Regions from separate parts of the Shewanella vesiculosa genome, predicted to be linked through region 3. Evidence: predicted binding sites of a transcription regulator. Region 3 holds the regulator's gene; each other region holds the start of a gene.
The links. Region 3 encodes MetJ, which represses methionine synthesis genes. Its sites were predicted from a motif close to TAGACGTCTAGACGTCTA; they were not measured.
Positions count from the first base shown of each region.

Region 1 (4,574 bases), on a different contig from region 3:
TCCACAAACGGGTCGCTCTTATGAAGCGGGTTGGGATTATACCACTACCACTCAAACATTGAAGATCAATGCTTATCAACTTGAATTAGAAGATGAGATTGTTTACGAAGGTGGTCGTACCGATGGTCCTTATGGTGGCGGTGCTAACGTTAACGCTGATAAATCACGTCGTTTTGGTATAAGCACGGCTTATGATGTTCAGCTTTCAACGAATTGGTTATTAGGTGCGTCGTACGACTATATTGATGCAGAATTCACTCAAGGCGAGAACGATGGTAAAGCATTATCTTGGGTGGCTAAGCACTCTGGTAAAGCTTATATGAGTTACGATATATCAGCTCATTGGCAAGCGTTTGTTGAAGGTGTTTACACTGGCCAGCGTTACATGGAAGGCGACAACAGCAATACTGGCGATAAGTTAGACAGTTATGTATTAACCAACCTTGCGTTGAATTACAGCTATGTAGGGTGGAATGCCAGTTTACGTGTTGATAATTTACTTGATGAAGACTATGTCGGCACAGGGTATTACTCTGCTTATGGCAGTGGCTATTATTCAGGTACTGGTCGTTCAATTAGACTTACAGCGGGTTATCGTTTCTAGATAATTTAGTTGATCAAGTCTTAGTCACAACAGCCAGTAAATTATTACTTATGAAAGCCAGTGAACTATCGCTGGCTTTCGTTTTAATATACCGTTAAATTGATTAATAGTGTGTTAATTTTAAAAAAGGTAATCGATAGATATGACGAGTCTTGAGCAACAAGTTTTTACTCAAGTTAAAGCTATTATTAGCAATGAAGAGCAAGTCATTGGTCGTCGTGGCATATTAATTCCATTAAAAAAAGCCCTGATTAACGAAGCTGATATTAGAATCGTAATCGACATAGTCTCTGCTGATCCGGCATTGGCTGCACACTTGTTATTGCGCAGTAATAGCGCCCATTCAGCTGGAATGATATCGACTAAAAGTCGCAGTGTTAAAGATTGCTTAATTCGTTTAGGCCAAGTGAATATCTATCGATATGCATTTTCATTTTATCTTAAAGAACGCCTTGATGAACTCCCTGAACCTTACAAAAAATTGGTTCAAGGTTATTGGGCCTTAAATGAAACGATTGCGGATGATTGTTTAGAACAGTTACGTGAACAGATTGAAACCGGTGATAACATCAAAATTGATGCGGATGAAATGCAAACCTTAGCATTATTTAGTGTTTTTGGTCAGGTGATTGTATTAACGGCTTTTGCCTATTTAAATGCAGAGCTGTCTCGTCCCGTGTCACTAAAAGTATTAAAATCACTGATTGATAACCAGCAACAACAATTATCCCTTGATGCATTTGATGCATTAGGATTGGATGACGATTTACGCGAAGAGTTTTTAATTGCCCATAACTTACGCCAAACACAAAACCCTGATTCACCAGGACTTGTGCTTCGACGCGTGTTATCTAAAAGAGGTTTATTAATCAACCCGCTGTAAATTTATACCTTCACTTGCTACCAGCTCGAGCCACTGTTGGATTAAATTTGCATTAGTGGCATCGCGGCGATACGCGCCAAACAATGGACGTTTTAGTCCTTCTGCGCCTAATTTTACCGCCGTAAGACTCAGCCCCTGACTTTCTCGGATAGACCAAGTTGGTAGGGTGGCTACGCCGTCATTACAGGCAACTCGCTGCAATAACATTGAGGTTAAGTCGCATTGTTTTTGCTCACCAGGTTCAATACCAGCGGGCTCTAAAAAGTGTTTGTATATGTCTAAACGCGCGAGAGGCACTGGGTAACTGATTAAAGTTTGCTTTGCCAATTGAGCTGGGGTTACAAAGGCTTGTGCCGCTAATGCGTGATCACTGGCAACGACTAACTTTACTTCAAAATCAAATAGATGTTGATAAGCTACGCTATGTCCAGGCACTGGGTCAGAGGTGAGCACTATGTCTAAACTCCCCGTTTCCAACGCATTGAGTGAATCAAATAAATGACGACTTGAAATATCAATTTGAGTTGCTGGCGCATATTGTTTAAATTGTTCAATAACCGGCATTAACCAACGAAAACAACTGTGGCATTCAATGCCGAGCTTAAGTTGGTGGCTTTCACCCTCTAAACCGCGCTTAAGATCAGATTCGGTTGCAATCACTTTCGGTAAGATTTCTTCCGCTAAATTCAGCAGACGTGAACCTTCGTGAGTAAACGTTAACGGTTTACTTTTACGAACAAAAATAGTTGAGTTAATCCGTGTTTCTAACTCTTTTATTTGATGAGAAAGCGCCGACTGGGTTACAAATCGTTTTTTAGCTGCACCCGCTAAACTGCCACTTTCCTTTAACGCCATCAAGGTGCGAAGGTGTCTAAGCTCTATCATTTTCTCTCCACATGAATCTTGCTCAACTAGCCGATGAAATCAATTCGATTGCTTGACAGCAGAGTAGCACAATAAACTTCTAGACGTCCAGACGCCTATGCGGGTTTTTCTGCATAAATGGCTATAAATTTTGCTTCAACGAAAAGGAAAGCAGCATGAAAATTTCAAGTTTAGGATTTCCCCGCATTGGACGTCAGCGTGAATTGAAGTTTGCACTTGAGCGTTATTGGCGCGCAGAAATCTCATTATTTGAACTGAAACAGGTCGCCAGTGAATTAAAAAAAACGCATTGGCAGTGGCAAGCAGATGCCGGCGTTGAATTAGTTCCAGTAGGCGACTTTGCTTATTACGACCAAGTATTAACCCTAAGTGCGACTTTAAATGTGATCCCAGATCGCCACCGAGCTACTCAAGCCGATGGCAGCCAAGAGCCTATCGATATAGACACCTTATTTCGTGTGGCCCGTGGCCGATCGCAAACTGGCCAACATGCCTGTGCAGCAGAAATGACTAAGTTTTTTAACACTAACTATCATTATCAAGTGCCTGAACTTAGTGTAGATCAAAGCTTCGAGATTGCCTTCGAACAGTTGTTTGATGAGGTCAGTGAAGCGCAGCAACTCGGTCATCAAGTAAAACCGGTATTGCTTGGCCCAGTGACGTATTTGTATTTATCGAAAAGCCTGACTGAGTTTAATAAGCTATCGTTATTACCGCAGCTACTGACGGTTTATCAGCAGATTTTGCAACGTTTTGCTGACCAAGGTGTGAGTTGGGTACAACTTGATGAGCCGGTATTAGCCGCAGACTTAACCGAGGAGTGGCAACAAGCCATTCGCCACAGTTATCAATTTTTAGCGCAACAAAAACCGGCATCATTGAAGATATTACTTGCCAGTTATTATGGCTCTATTGGCCATCATCAAGCATTGGTGAGTGCATTATCGGTTGATGGTTTGCATCTTGATTTAGTCACAGCACCACAACAAGTTGAGGCGTTTATCAAAGCGCTCGGCAGCCAACAAATTTTATCGGTTGGAGTGATTAATGGTCGCAACGTGTGGGCTGCCGATGTTGATGTTATTGCTGATCAGCTGGCAGAATTAGCGACCACGTTGGGCAATCGTTTGTGGATTGCACCTTCATGTTCATTGTTACATTGTCCGGTTGATGTTGACGTCGAGACGCAATTGATCAGTCCGTTACAGGGACAATTAGCATTTGCCAAACAGAAACTGTTTGAACTTAGTGACATTCAGCAGCTAATTAACGATCAAGATTCACAAAGCAGCCAAGTGATTATTGATCGTTGCCAGCAAAGGCGTTTAGCCACAGCTGCTGCAGCTAATCAAGAGGTTGTTCAACGTGTGTTACAGCTTACTGCGAGTGATTTTGAACGTCATAGCCCTTTTGCTCGGCGTATTATTGCTCAGCAACAGAAGCTAGCACTGCCATTACTTCCCACAACCACCATAGGCTCATTTCCGCAAACGCCTGCGATTCGTGGTTTACGCAAACGCTGGCGTAAAGGCGAAATCAATGACACTGATTACCGATTACAGCTTGAGCAAGTCACTCAGGACACCATTTGTCGTCAACTTAAACTCGGTATTGACGTATTAGTGCACGGTGAAGCTGAACGAAATGACATTGTGGAGTATTTTGGTGAACAGCTCGATGGTGTTGGCTTTACTCAATTTGGTTGGGTGCAAAGTTATGGCTCTCGTTGTGTAAAACCACCGCTAATTTATGGTGATGTATCACGTCCTAAGCCGATGACGGTTGATTGGGCTACCTATGCGCAAAGTTTAACCGACAAGCCTGTCAAAGGCATGCTAACAGGCCCAGTGACCATCTTGCATTGGTCGTTTGCTCGAGAAGATATCCCTCGTCAAGATATTGCCAATCAACTTGCGTTAGCGGTGCGCGATGAAGTGATCGATTTAGAAAAAGCCGGCATTGGCATTATTCAAATTGACGAGCCAGCATTTCGTGAAGGTTTACCGATTAAGCAGAGCCAGTGGGCAGATTATTTAACTTGGGCAGTAGATGCCTTTAAGTTGTCGGCGGCTGGTGTAGACGATGCAACTCAAATCCATACTCACATGTGTTACAGCGAATTTAATGACACCATTAATGCCATAGCGGCTATGGATGCTGATGTGATCACCATTGAAACATCGCGCTCACGGATGGAATTAT
Region 1 covers NZ_JAACSD010000006.1:412,767-417,340, forward strand. The annotation lists gene GW828_RS07785 (TonB-dependent receptor) at 1-604, shown strand, start outside; gene GW828_RS07790 (HDOD domain-containing protein) at 747-1,487, shown strand; gene GW828_RS07795 (LysR family transcriptional regulator) at 1,470-2,372, opposite strand; gene metE (5-methyltetrahydropteroyltriglutamate--homocysteine S-methyltransferase) at 2,528-4,574, shown strand, end outside.
Region 1: the regulator MetJ is predicted to act here: its motif matches at 2,445-2,462, upstream of metE (5-methyltetrahydropteroyltriglutamate--homocysteine S-methyltransferase).

Region 2 (4,574 bases), 260 kb from region 3:
ATGTGATTAAGGTTATTGGTCCAGTTTTGCTTGGATCATCGCTAAACTGGTATCTAACATGCGGTTAGCAAAACCCCATTCGTTGTCGCACCATAATAATAATTTGACCAAGTGGCCTGCGCTGACACGAGTTTGAGTACCATCAACAATACTTGAACGGGGATCATGGTTAAAGTCGCATGATACCAACGGCTCGTCAGTATAGCCTAAAATACCATTAAAACTGCCGTTTGAGGCACGTTGTAACACACTGTTAATCTGTTCAATATTAACTTTTTTCTCAAGCGTGACAGATAAGTCGATCGCGGTCACATTTATGGTTGGTACTCGCACAGAAATGGCTTCAAACTTATCTTTCATGTGCGGCAGAATACGTTCAATACCGCGAGCTAATTTAGTGTCAACCGGAATAATAGACTGACCTGCGGCGCGCGTTCTGCGCAGATCATCATGGTAAGCATCAATAACCTGCTGATCATTCATCGCCGAGTGAATTGTAGTAATAGCACCACTTTTGACTTCAAAATGCTTATCGAGAACATCGATGACTGGAACAATACAATTAGTGGTGCAAGAAGCGTTAGAAATAACACTATGCTCTGGGCGTAACAAATCATGATTAACGCCATACACAATAGTGGCATCAACATCTGCAGAGGAAGGATGGCTAATAAGTACTTGTTTAGCGCCAGCGTAAATGTGTGCTTCGCAAGCTTGACGGTCGATTAAACTGCCTGTGGCCTCATAGACGATATCAATATCAAGTTCAGCCCAAGGTAATAACTTAGCATCTGCTTGATTGAGCAACAAAATACTGTCGTCACCAATCAGTAACTGATCATCCTTTAGCTTAACGGTATGCTTAAAACGACCATGAGTGGTGTCATACTGAGTTAAATGACAAATGGCTTCTGGCTTTGCCAACTCATTGATTGCCACAATTTGGATCTGTTGACGTTTTCCTGACTCATACAAGGCACGAAGTATTGAGCGGCCAATCCGGCCATAACCATTAATTGCAACTCGAATCATTTAGGGTCCAGAGTAATTAACCTAGGCACTTATTATTTAATCAACCATGATAAAATACTGAAATATAAGTGATTTAGCATATATTATTTTACGTGAATAAAAGACATAAAAAAACGGCCTGCAATCATATTGCAAGCCGTTATTATACAGATTAAACACTTAATAGATAAGTGTTTAATCTCAGATGATTATCCTAAAGATTGGACAGTTTTTACTACATTATCAACAGTGAAGCCGAAATGCTTAAGTAAATCACCACCAGGAGCAGACTCACCGAAGGTCGTCATGCCAACAACACCGCCCTCAAAACCAATGTATTTGTACCAGAAATCAGTATGCGCAGCTTCAATAGCAACACGCTTAGTGACACCTTTTGGTAATACAGATTCTTTGTAAGCAGCATCTTGCTTATCAAACTCAGTCGTAGAAGGCATAGAAACCACGCGCACTTTCTGGCCGAGTTTGCTTAACTCAGCGGCTGAATCCATGGCTAATTGCACTTCGCTACCGGTTGCAATTAAGATCACATCAGCAGTGCCTTGACAATCAGACAGTACATAACCGCCTTTAGCAACGTTAGCTAATTGCTCCGCAGTACGTGCTTGAGCCTTAAGACCCTGACGACTGAAAACTAATGATGTTGGTGCATTACGGCGCTCAATTGCCGCCTTCCATGAAACAGCCGTTTCTGCTGCATCACATGGACGCCATACTGCCATATTTGGCGTTAAACGTAAGTTAGCTAATTGCTCAATCGGCTGATGCGTTGGACCATCTTCGCCTTGACCAATAGAGTCATGGGTATAAACGAAAATGTTTTGAATACCCATTAATGCTGACATACGTACTGCGTTACGCGCGTATTCCATAAACATCATGAAGGTAGCGCCATAGTTAATAAAACCGCCATGCAACGACGCACCGTTCATAATACCGCTCATACCGAATTCACGTACACCGTAATAGATGTAGTTACCGGCAGGATCGTCTTGAATACCTTTTGAGCCAGACCACAGCGTTAAGTTAGAACCGGCTAAGTCTGCGCTACCGCCAAGTAATTCTGGCAACATAGCACCAAAGAAACCAATCGCATTTTGAGACGCTTTACGGCTCGCAATACCTTCGGCTTTATCTTGGCTTTCTTGGATAAAGGCTTGTGCTTTTGCTTCAAAATCAGCAGGTAAATCACCCTTTAAAACACGGCGATCATATTCTGCAGCAAGTTCTGGGAACGCAGCTTGATATGCAGCAAACTTGTCATTCCATAATGACTCATTCGCCTGACCTTTGTGTTTGGCATCCCAACCAGCATAAACATCAGATGGGATTTCAAAAGGAGCGTGTGGCCAGTTTAAGAACTCACGAGCGGCTGCAATTTCAGCATCACCTAATGGTGCACCATGACAATCATGGCTACCCGATTTGTTCGGAGAACCAAAACCAATAATGGTTTTACAGCAAATCATCGATGGCTTATCGGTGACAGATTTAGCTTGTTCAATTGCTGCACGGATGGCATCAGGATTATGACCATCAACATCAGCAATAACATGCCAGCCATAAGCTTCAAAGCGCTTAGGCGTATCATCAGTGAACCAACCTTCAACATGACCATCGATAGAAATACCGTTGTCATCCCAAAATGCCACTAACTTACCTAGGCCTAATGTGCCGGCTAATGAACTGGCTTCGTGAGAAATACCTTCCATTAAACAGCCATCACCTAAGAAACAGTAGGTAAAATGATCAACAATATCGTGACCTGGACGGTTAAACTGAGCCGCTAAGGTTTTTTCGGCAATCGCCATACCAACAGCATTGCTCAAACCTGCGCCTAAAGGACCGGTGGTGGTTTCAACACCTGGAGTATAACCATACTCAGGATGACCAGGTGTTTTTGAATGTAATTGACGGAATTGCTTTAACTCTTCAATCGGCAACTCATAGCCTGATAAATGCAATAAAGAGTAGATAAGCATAGAGCCATGACCGTTTGACAGAACAAAACGATCGCGATCGACCCAGTTAGGATTAGTTGGATTGTGCTTTAGAAAATCATTCCATAGCACTTCGGCGATATCAGCCATACCCATTGGGGCACCTGGATGACCAGAATTGGCTTTTTGAACCGCATCCATACTTAAGGCGCGAATAGCGTTAGCGAGTACTTTACGAGATGACATGCTCTCTCCTGCTTGTTTGTAAGGTCTAGCGGGCAATTGTGAAGCCATATTTTCCCCTACAAGGCGATGTGACGCAAATTAAAATTTCTCTCATTACATTTTTAGTCAGTAATAAGCTCACTTTTACCTATTAAGTTCGTCTTACCGCTGATGTTTATTGGGTAGATAACATGCAAAAGCCCCGTAATGAACATCTGCATACTGAGTAATTATTTATTGACAGTCAGCTTAGAAAACAGCGCTGTGTAAGTAAAACGTCAACTTGTCTCAACACTTAACACCTCATAATCATCCTCAATATTGTTCAATTAATGGCACCAAAGTGTTTAAAGTAGACCGATAAAAATGATTAAAACTTACTTTAATCAGCAATTTAATTAACCTATTAGCTAAACACACTCATAGAGAGTAAAAAATATTCATGCATTACTGCACAATTATCTGCTTAAATTCGTATTAAGGGGTGTTATCAAATTAGATTTCGACTAAAATAGACGTCTAGACGTATATTCAAATGCAACCAACGAGATTTTCCTATTATGGCAAAGCACTTGTTTACCTCTGAGTCGGTCTCAGAAGGTCATCCTGATAAAATCGCCGATCAGATTTCTGATGCGGTATTAGACGCAATACTTGAGCAAGATCCAAAGGCTCGTGTTGCGTGCGAAACGTATGTTAAAACCGGTATGGTATTAGTGGGCGGTGAAGTCACCACTTCTGCTTGGGTAGACATTGAAGAAATTACCCGTAAAACCGTCCGCGAAATCGGTTACACCAATTCAGATATGGGTTTTGATGCTGATTCATGTGCGGTACTTAATGCCATTGGCAAACAGTCACCAGACATCAATCAAGGCGTTGACCGCTCAGATCCTGCTGAACAAGGCGCTGGCGATCAGGGTTTAATGTTTGGCTATGCCAGCAATGAAACCGACGTATTAATGCCTGCACCTATCACTTACGCTCATAAGCTAGTTAAGCGTCAGTCAGAAGTGCGTAAAGACGGCACTTTACCTTGGTTGCGTCCAGATGCAAAAAGCCAAGTAACCTTTGCATATGACGATGGCAAAATCATCGGTATCGATGCGATTGTATTGTCAACTCAACATCGTGAAGACGTAACACAAGCAGATTTGATTGAAGCCGTAATGGAAACCATCATCAAGCCTGTATTACCTGCACAATGGTTAAACAAAGACACTAAATACTTTATCAACCCTACTGGTCGCTTTGTTATTGGTGGACCTGTTGGTGATTGTGGTTTAACGGGACGTAAGATTATCGTTGATACTTACGGCGGAATGGCACGCCATGGTGGCGGTGCATTCTCTGGTAAAGACCCATCGAAAGTAGACCGTA
Region 2 covers NZ_JAACSD010000004.1:31,774-36,347, forward strand. The annotation lists gene epd (erythrose-4-phosphate dehydrogenase) at 13-1,032, opposite strand; gene tkt (transketolase) at 1,221-3,215, opposite strand; gene metK (methionine adenosyltransferase) at 3,755-4,574, shown strand, end outside.
Region 2: the regulator MetJ is predicted to act here: its motif matches at 3,707-3,724, upstream of metK (methionine adenosyltransferase).

Region 3 (4,574 bases):
ACACCACTTCATTTAAGTTAGTCACAACGGGTGCACTGGCTGATGAACTCAGTGGAGCAATCAAGGTAAAGTCAGTGTGTGAAGCATAACTGGACCGCACGGCTAAACTTACGTGAGTATTAAACAATGGCTGTAGGGTACGCGAGTGCAATACAGGCGAGCCCAGACGAGCTAAGCGATCCGCTTCTGCTAGTGACATACTCTTGAGTAATTTAGCGTCATTAATTTTATTCGGGTCGGCGTTAAATACCCCTTCAACATCAGTCCAAATCGTCACACGCTCAATGTCGGCTAAACTGGCAATTAAGGTAGCACTAAAATCTGAACCATTACGGCCCAGCAATAACGTATCACCATGACGATTAGCACAAATAAAACCTGTAATAACTAAACGCTCTTGCGGATGCAAAGCGAGTAAGGCTTGTACTTTTTCACGCGATTGCGCCACTAAAATATTGGGAATAGCACCTTCGTCTGCAACCAAAATAGAACACGCATCCACATGAGTGGCTGTTACACCCATTTCTCTCAGCAATGCGGCCATAAGGCGTGCAGACCAACGCTCACCAAAACTGACCACTTGGTTTAATTGGTAGTCATTACGCTGCTCTAAAGACAATAAACTAACTAATTGCGATTTGTCAGTCGACAGGCGCTCACGTAGGTCACGAGCCAGCTCATTTGATAATAACTGTTCAATTAATGTCTGCTGATAACTGATCAGCACTTGAAGCTCTTCTTGCCATAACTGACCGCTGTCACGCAGAGTGAGTAATTTGTATAAAAAGTTAGTCGTTTTGCCGGCGGCCGATACCACAACTAAATCATCACTTTGACCATGTGTAAGCAAAATATGGGCAACACGGCGATAGCAATCTGCATCCGCTAAACTTGAACCACCAAACTTATGTAAATGACTTCGCGTCATTACTAACTCCTTAAACAACTAAGACTTTTATTGCGACGGCTATACTTCTAATTTGAAATAAATAGTGTGGCAAGTGCATATTTTCTATTTTACTTTATTTGGCCGTAACCACAGCAAACTTAAACTCGAATTAAGCCAACTCAAGCTGATTTTATCGCTGTAACAGCGGCGAGACCGGCTTGAATATCCACGAGCAGGTCATCTGCATCTTCAATACCGACAGATAATCTCAGTAAAGTGTCTTTAATACCAGCCTGTTGCCTTGCCTGTGGGTCCATTGCACGGTGAGTCATGGTGGCAGGAACAGCAACTAAACTTTCCACTCCGCCTAAACTTTCAGCAATACTAAACAAAGATAATGCCTGTAAAAAGGCCACCACTTCAGCTTCGCCACCGGTTAATTCAAAACTTAACATAGCGCCAAAACCTTGTTGTTGTTTTGCGGCAATTTCGTGACCCGGATGGTCTTTTAGCCCTGGGTAATACACCTTGGCAACCACATCACTGGCATTGAGTAATTCTACAATTTTTTGCGCATTACGTTGATGCTCACGAATGCGGACTGCCAGCGTTCTTAAGCCACGTAAGGTTAAATAGCTATCAAAAGCAGAACCGGTTAATCCAAGGGTGTTTGACCACCAATGTAATAATTCACCCACTTCAGCATCTTTAGCCACCACAGCGCCACCGACCACATCACTGTGACCATTAATGTATTTGGTGGTTGAGTGAATAACGATATCGGCCCCCAACAACAAAGGTTGTTGTAATATTGGCGACAAAAAAGTGTTATCAACCGCCACTAACGCGCCAACCTCATGGCAAGCGATACTGATCGCATTAATATCGACTACCCGCAGTAATGGATTTGATGGCGTTTCTAACCAGACCATTTTGGGATTTTGCGCTATCGCGTTGCCCAGCGCTTGCGCATCAGTTTGATCAACAACCAATAACTTAAATTGACCTTTTTTGGCCAGGTTAGTAAATAAACGGTAACTGCCACCATAACAATCGTGCGGCACAACCAATAAATCATCTGGGCCCAACAAACTGGTCACTAAGGTAATGGCCGCCATGCCGGTACATGTCACCACACCAGTTACACCTTGCTCAAGTTTTGCAATCGCCTCACCTAATATACAACGCGTCGGATTACCTGAACGGCTGTAGTCAAACTCGCGAGGATTAGTGTGGCCATCAAATGAATAATTGGTCGATAAATAAATCGGCGGCACGATAGCACCATGTTGTGTGTCTGTTTCTATACCCTGGCGAACGGCCAAAGTGGCACTTTGATACTGAGTCATAATTGATTCCTAAAAAGTCACAAACACACAATAGATGTCTAGACGTCCAAATTTACCGAAGAGTTCTCCCCGAGTCAACCAAAATAGACGTTTAGACGTCTAAACATCGAGAAATCTATTTGCATCGGGATTAAATAGTAGCAATAATTTGACTAGAGATTGTAACGGTTTAAAATCTGCAGCGTATTTATCGTTAAGGGTAAGTTAATGACTGAATGGAATGGCGAATATATCAGCCCATATGCCGAACACGGCAAAAAAAATGAACAAGTAAAAAAAATTACGGTTTCTATCCCTTTAAAAGTATTAAAAGTACTGACAGATGAGCGGACGCGTCGCCAGATAAATAATCTGCGCCATGCAACTAACAGTGAACTGCTATGCGAAGCATTTTTGCACGCGTACACAGGTCAACCATTACCTTATGACGGTGATTTATCAAAAGATCAGCCTGATAGCATTCCAAGTGAAGCGAAAAAGTTAATGGATGATATGGGTATCGAATGGGAAGAGCTCGAATAACCTACAGGTTAATGAATCCCTCACCTACTTTAAAACTGCCCATTGATACCAATCCTTATTGAAGTTTGCTCTTTTAGCGAAAATGATTAGCGTGGTATTCGAGGCAGTCTTTAAAGGCATAGTTGCTGTACGCCTAAAATAGATCCAATTTCAATGTGGATTGCTATAAGCAGTAATATTTTAAAGAGAAATTATGATGTCATTTATCGATCCAACCACTTTGATACTGGCATCAATTATTGTATTTTTTGGCGCGCTAACCCAAAGCTTAATTGGCTTTGGGTTAGCCGTTGTAGCAAGCCCACTGCTGTATATTGTTAATCCTCAATTAGTTCCCGTTCCTATTATTGCCATGGGTTTTGCAATCTCTGCAATGACCTTGTTTAGAGAGCGCGGCCACCTACAGTTTAATGGATTACAATATGCCTTACTTGGACGTGTTCCAGGAGGATTTTTAGGTGCTGGGTTATTACTGTTTGCACCACAAGCCATACTAGGCTTGGTGATTGCAGCAATCGTGTTTATTGCCGTTATCCTAAGCGTCTTTCGCTTTACCGCACCAATCAATCGCATCAGTTTATTTATCGCTGGGGTATTTTCGGGCATATTTGGCAATATCGCTGCGATCGGCGGCCCACCAATGGCCATTTTACTTGCCGGTCAAGATGCCAGTCAATTTAGAGCGGCGCTATCAGCCTTTTTTGTCTTTAGCTCATTAATCGCATTGGCTATTTTAGCCGTTGTCGGCTTAGTTGAAGTAAAACATTTATGGCTATCACTGCTATTACTCCCCTCAGTCATTGCTGGCTACCTTGTCTCTGGTCGATTAATTGGCCGTGTCGATAAAGAGAAAACCCGGGCTGCGACATTAATATTGTGTAGCATTAGCGCAACAATATTAGTAATAAAGTCGACAATCGCATTAATTTAACGCCACTCACTGATTCTCTTTATCAAATGACCTTCCAATAAACAGGGCTGCGCATTATTTTATGTGGCTGAATCCCTGTCACCAAACGTTAATTTATCCTCTAGCAAACTATTACCCTCTAGACAATAGATCTGCATCACACCAACTACATTAGATTTTTATCAATTAACTTTTTTTCAATTAGTTTTTTCTCATGGATATGATCTACTTCAAATTAACACTACCCCCTTTTAGGTAACATTATTTACAGCAAAACAATAAATATATGTTGCTAAGGCACCAGCCATAAAAAGCTTTGTAGAGGATAAAATGATGAACATTTACGTTAAAGTTGGTATTGCAATCGCGATTGCATTTTCTCTTGGTAGCCAAGTAATGGCTGCAGAAGGTGGTAACCCTAAAAAAGGTAAACATCTTTATAAAAAAGAATGTAAAGCTTGCCACAGTGCCAATAGTGAAGGCAAAGAGCTCACCCCTATGACCAAAACCATGAGCCAGTGGGATCGCTTTTTCACCCGTGATATGCATAAAGCCAAACCTGCTGTTTTCGAGGCGCTATCAGAAAAAGACTTGAAAGATATTCAACAGTTTTTATATGACCACGCAGCCGATTCAGACCAACCAGCAACCTGTGGCTAAGTCATTACAGCTTAGGGCCTTGTCGTCTTAAGCGTCACATCAGCCAATAACCAAACTGACAAAATAGTGAGGCTTAGCCTCAGGGATTTTTACACCAAAAATTTGCCACATCAGCTTATACATTTGGCAAGTTTAGGGGGAGAGAAAGATGATGAGAACTCTGATATCAATACTTGTAGCTAATGCGCTTTTCATGAGCGGCGCTAGCTTAGCGGCAGACACCGATGCACAAAAAATTGCCGAT
Region 3 covers NZ_JAACSD010000004.1:296,015-300,588, forward strand. The annotation lists gene GW828_RS03580 (bifunctional aspartate kinase/homoserine dehydrogenase II) at 1-928, opposite strand, end outside; gene metB (cystathionine gamma-synthase) at 1,069-2,238, opposite strand; gene metJ (met regulon transcriptional regulator MetJ) at 2,446-2,760, shown strand; gene GW828_RS03595 (sulfite exporter TauE/SafE family protein) at 2,954-3,691, shown strand; gene GW828_RS03600 (c-type cytochrome) at 4,001-4,330, shown strand; gene GW828_RS03605 (DUF3373 domain-containing protein) at 4,482-4,574, shown strand, end outside.

Region 4 (4,574 bases), on a different contig from region 3:
GATTTCCATCTGTGCGCCCCAAGCCAGGACTGTAATATCACTGCCCTGCTTAACCACTTGTGCTTTACCTAATTCGATAACGTAGTCACCGGCTGGCACTTCGCCAACAGATGCGCGGTATAAACGCTTAGGTTCAAAGAAAATAACCGGGTTTGGATCGCGAATAGATGCCAACAACAATCCTTTTGCTTGTTCTGGATTGCGTGGAATCACCACTTTTAGGCCTGGTGTTTGGGTAAAATAGGCTTCAGGAGATTGTGAGTGATAATGACCACCTGCTATCCCACCGCCATAAGGGGTTCGGAAGGTTAATCCACCCACATCAAATTGATTACCACTACGGTATCTAAATTTTGCTGATTCATTAACAATTTGATCGAATGCTGGAAAAATATAATCAGCGAACTGAATTTCAGCAACCGCAGTCATACCATAAGATGCTAAGCCATTAGCAAAACCTGCAATGCCTTGCTCTGTTAGTGGTGTGTTGAAACAACGATCACGACCAAACTGTTCTTGCAGACCAGAAGTCGCACGAAAAACGCCACCGAAGTGACCCACATCTTCACCAAAAATCACCATGCGCTCATCGGCAGTCATGGCTATTGATAACGCCTCATTGATGGCGTGTAACATATTCATTTGAGCCACGATTTAGAGTCTCCCTGCGCTTTTTGGATAGGCTTTTGGATACTTAGCGATATGCTCTTTCAACTCTTTAAGCTGTTTTCTAAGCGCTGGAGTTGGTTTATCAAGCACATCTTCGATAATTTCGTCGAGTTTCGGCACCGGCAACTTTTCAGCCACTTTAACTGCCGCTAACACTTCTTCGCGATAACGTTCAAATAACTTGGCTTCATCGGCTTCAGTAAGCCAATCTTTGTTGATCATCCACAATTTAAAACGTTTTACTGGGTCGTGCTGTTGCCATTTTGCTTCTTCTTCTTTTGAACGATAACCAGATGGATCGTCTGATGAAGAATGCGCACCCAAACGATATGTCATCGCTTCAATCAATACCGGAGCATTGTGCTCTAATGCGTGAGCTCGAGCTTGTTGCGTAGCGGCTAGCACTGCGAGCATGTCGTTACCGTCTACACGTATGGTATGCATACCGTAACCTACGCCGCGACTGGCAATACCGTTACCGGCAAATTGCTCTTCGGTTGGGGTAGAAATAGCATAACCATTGTTGCGACAGAAAAAGATGGTAGGAGACTTGAGTACTGCGGCCATATTCAAACCAGCATGGAAGTCACCTTCTGATGCAGCGCCTTCACCAAAATAACAAATGGCCACATTACGCTTGCCTTGTAACTTCATACCGTAAGCAACACCAGTCGCCTGCGGAATTTGCGTTGCCAGTGGTGACGAAATGGTTTGGTAATTGAGTTCACGGCTGCCGTAATGGATCGGCATTTGGCGACCTTTACCTAAGTCTTTCTCGTTACTGAACATTTGATTCATAAATTGTTCAGTACTAAATCCACGATAACGCAATGAGGCGTGTTCGCGATATTGAGCCAAAATGACATCGTCTTTATCAAGCGCAGCTGTGCTGCCGATAATTGAGGCTTCTTCACCGGTACAGGTCATGTAAAAACTAATTCGTCCTTGACGTTGCGCACCCAACATACGCTCGTCTAATACTCGTGTAAAAACACAGGTATCAAATATTTTTTCGGCCAGAGCCTTGTCGATTACTGGTAAAACCGCATTTTCATATGTGGTGCCATCAGCTTGCAAAATACGCAAAATGGGGATGTGCAATGACGCTTTGTCTAGGAAGCTGACACGGTGCACTGTTTCATTGGTCAGTGGTGCGTTGCTCATATTATGCTCTTGTTATTGTTAAGCCATGTTCAACATAAACATGGCTCTATTTATACTATGCGAGTAGACATTACGTTAACGTAAACTACCTATCAATACTTACTCTCACTGTAAACGTATTTTACTCACGATTGACATGTATATATTGCTTTACGACTATAAGATTGACTCGTTCGGTGCAGGTACTAAACATAGCACTGTACGCTGCCCAATGGGTACATTTGCATTCGGAAATACAATGGCCTCTTGTGGCTGTTCGACGGTGATCGCTTTACCACCTTCTGTCGCTAACGCAGCCCCCTGACTAAAAGCACTGAAGTTTTCTGCATCACCAGCAAAGCTAAATTCAAAGTCATCGAAATGTTTATTAATCGACCTAGACACCTTATACAAGTTGACCTTACTTGCGTCAAACTCAACAGGCGCTAACTGAGGCTCAGTAACCAGTTTTTCAAGCATAGTATGAGTTTGCGCAAAACGACTCATGTCGTTTTGACCAAATGGCATCACTTTTCCTAATTCAACTGTAAATGCATCTGCTTGAAATTGCTCTGAGGAGTAGTAGCTAAACGTAGTTGTCGGTTCATGGTGGAATAATATGGTATCAACACCACATGCCTCCAAAAACATAATTTGCTCGCCGCTAAAAGCACGACCTGGACGGTATGGGTAAATGGCAAACTTTTCATGCTTTGAAGCACGGATTGCAGTATGTAAGTCGTAATGAATGCGTTGATTGTCGCTATTGGCATTGAAAAAGTCAGCCACGTATTGCTCTAACGCTTTAGCTCGATGGCGCTCAGGGTGAGTTAAACCCTCGCCCTTTGAATGCGCACCGCTAAATAGGCGATTCATGTTTTCATCAATAAAACGGGTTTTATTAATGATCGCAGCGGGATTACCGATTAAAAACATTACACGCTGCTTGGCCACTATACGTTGAGTCAGCAAATCTTTAATCAGTTGATTGCATATTTCAATTGGCGCAGTTTCATTACCGTGCACGGCACATGACAACACAATGTCTTTAGTGGCAGTTGTTGGCGTAAATACAATCACCCCAGTATCTAATACATCAACCCGAGTATGTTGGGCTAACATAAAGTCATACGCTGCTGGTAGTCGAGTCGGATTTGCTAAGGTATAGGCTAAAAAATCGTGGTTTATCATCAGGTCAGATAACACTATCAACTCCTTGTCTCATTATTATATGGCGTAGTTAAACTTGACGTAAACGGCTGTTAACTAAGATGCTTATTGCCACAGATTCTATCATAGCCAAAGACTATTTTATTGCAGGCATATGTTAGTTTTATTTATTAATAAAAGTTTGCTTGCAAAACATCACAATATTCAACACAATTACAGCCATCTAGACTTCTATAATATGTTTTAAGGGTATGTCATGGCGTTAGCAACATTTGGTGCAGGCTGTTTTTGGGGTGTTGAATATTTTTTCCGTGAAATTAACGGCGTCAGTAACGCAACGTGTGGCTACATGGGTGGCAAAGACACTGCAACAACTTATAAAGAAGTGAAGACGGGTTCCACTGGCCATGCTGAAGTTGTCCAAGTTGAATTTGATCCTGAAGTGGTCAGTTTTAACGACCTACTGGATGTGTTTTGGAAAAACCATAACCCGACCATGTTAAACATGCAGGGTGGCGACATTGGCACTCAATATCGCAGTACGATATTTTTTCACGATAAAGAACAAAAAGCCCAAGCTGAAACCTCAAAGCTGGCATTAGCACGCTGCGGTAAATGGGGACAGCGTCATATTGTGACTGAAATTGTACCGATACAAACATTCCACATAGCCGAGGAATATCACCAGAATTATTTAGAAAAAAATAACCTACCAACTTGTCACTTGGTTTACTAATTGGATTGAGATAAATAATACTTTTCTTATTACGTGATCAACCAAAATCACTGATATTTTTGAGTTTACGACACATTGTTGAAATAAGAGGGATGTCCTTATTTCAACAATGAAACAAACACACCCTATTTAAGCAACGGCAGAGGATAGATTTTTTTGTTAGCTTTTACTTAATATTACTCATCGATGTTAAATCAATCATCCATTCACACTAGTAACTCTTATGGATATATAAATAGTAAATAAATAATCCAAGAGTAAAAATACTTACCGAAGAAATAATGTAGAACCACGCAAGTTTTTTGTCTTTGCTTCGACTAAAGCGCTTTGTCGCTTCAATATTAACAAGAGAAGCATGACGTTTGAGGTTGGGCCAAGCAATAACCCCAGCGTAAGCAACCATTCGTGCACCAATACCTTTATCCCAAGCAGGGGGCTCTATCCCTTCTTTCAACATTTCTTGCTCAAGATGTTTAATAGTAATGCGGCCAAATAAAAATATGGCAGTACCCCATATAAGCAATACAATAAAAAACACTACAGCCATCAAGCTTTCAGTGGATAACTCTTCCATAAATCCCTCGCTATAGGCTATTTAACCAGTCACCAATATTATAGGCTTCATTGGCAACCCATTGCCCGATAGAATCACCACCTTTAGCTGCAACATACCCAACAGTTACAGCTGTACCAATAATAATTACCCAGCCAACAGGGGTTGCTAATAGAGCAATACCTAATCCTGCTTCAACTATTGCAGCACCTGTAGCTAAGCCTGCCGCAGTACTCAAACCAAAGCCGGCTGTTTCAACCGCGGCACGTTTTTGCCAATTAGCTCCAGCTAAATAATCAACAT
Region 4 covers NZ_JAACSD010000003.1:9,859-14,432, forward strand. The annotation lists gene GW828_RS00165 (alpha-ketoacid dehydrogenase subunit beta) at 1-651, opposite strand, end outside; gene GW828_RS00170 (thiamine pyrophosphate-dependent dehydrogenase E1 component subunit alpha) at 655-1,833, opposite strand; gene astE (succinylglutamate desuccinylase) at 1,990-3,018, opposite strand; gene msrA (peptide-methionine (S)-S-oxide reductase MsrA) at 3,239-3,718, shown strand; gene GW828_RS00185 (hypothetical protein) at 3,930-4,292, opposite strand; gene GW828_RS00190 (hypothetical protein) at 4,303-4,574, opposite strand, start outside.
Region 4: the regulator MetJ is predicted to act here: its motif matches at 3,199-3,216, upstream of msrA (peptide-methionine (S)-S-oxide reductase MsrA).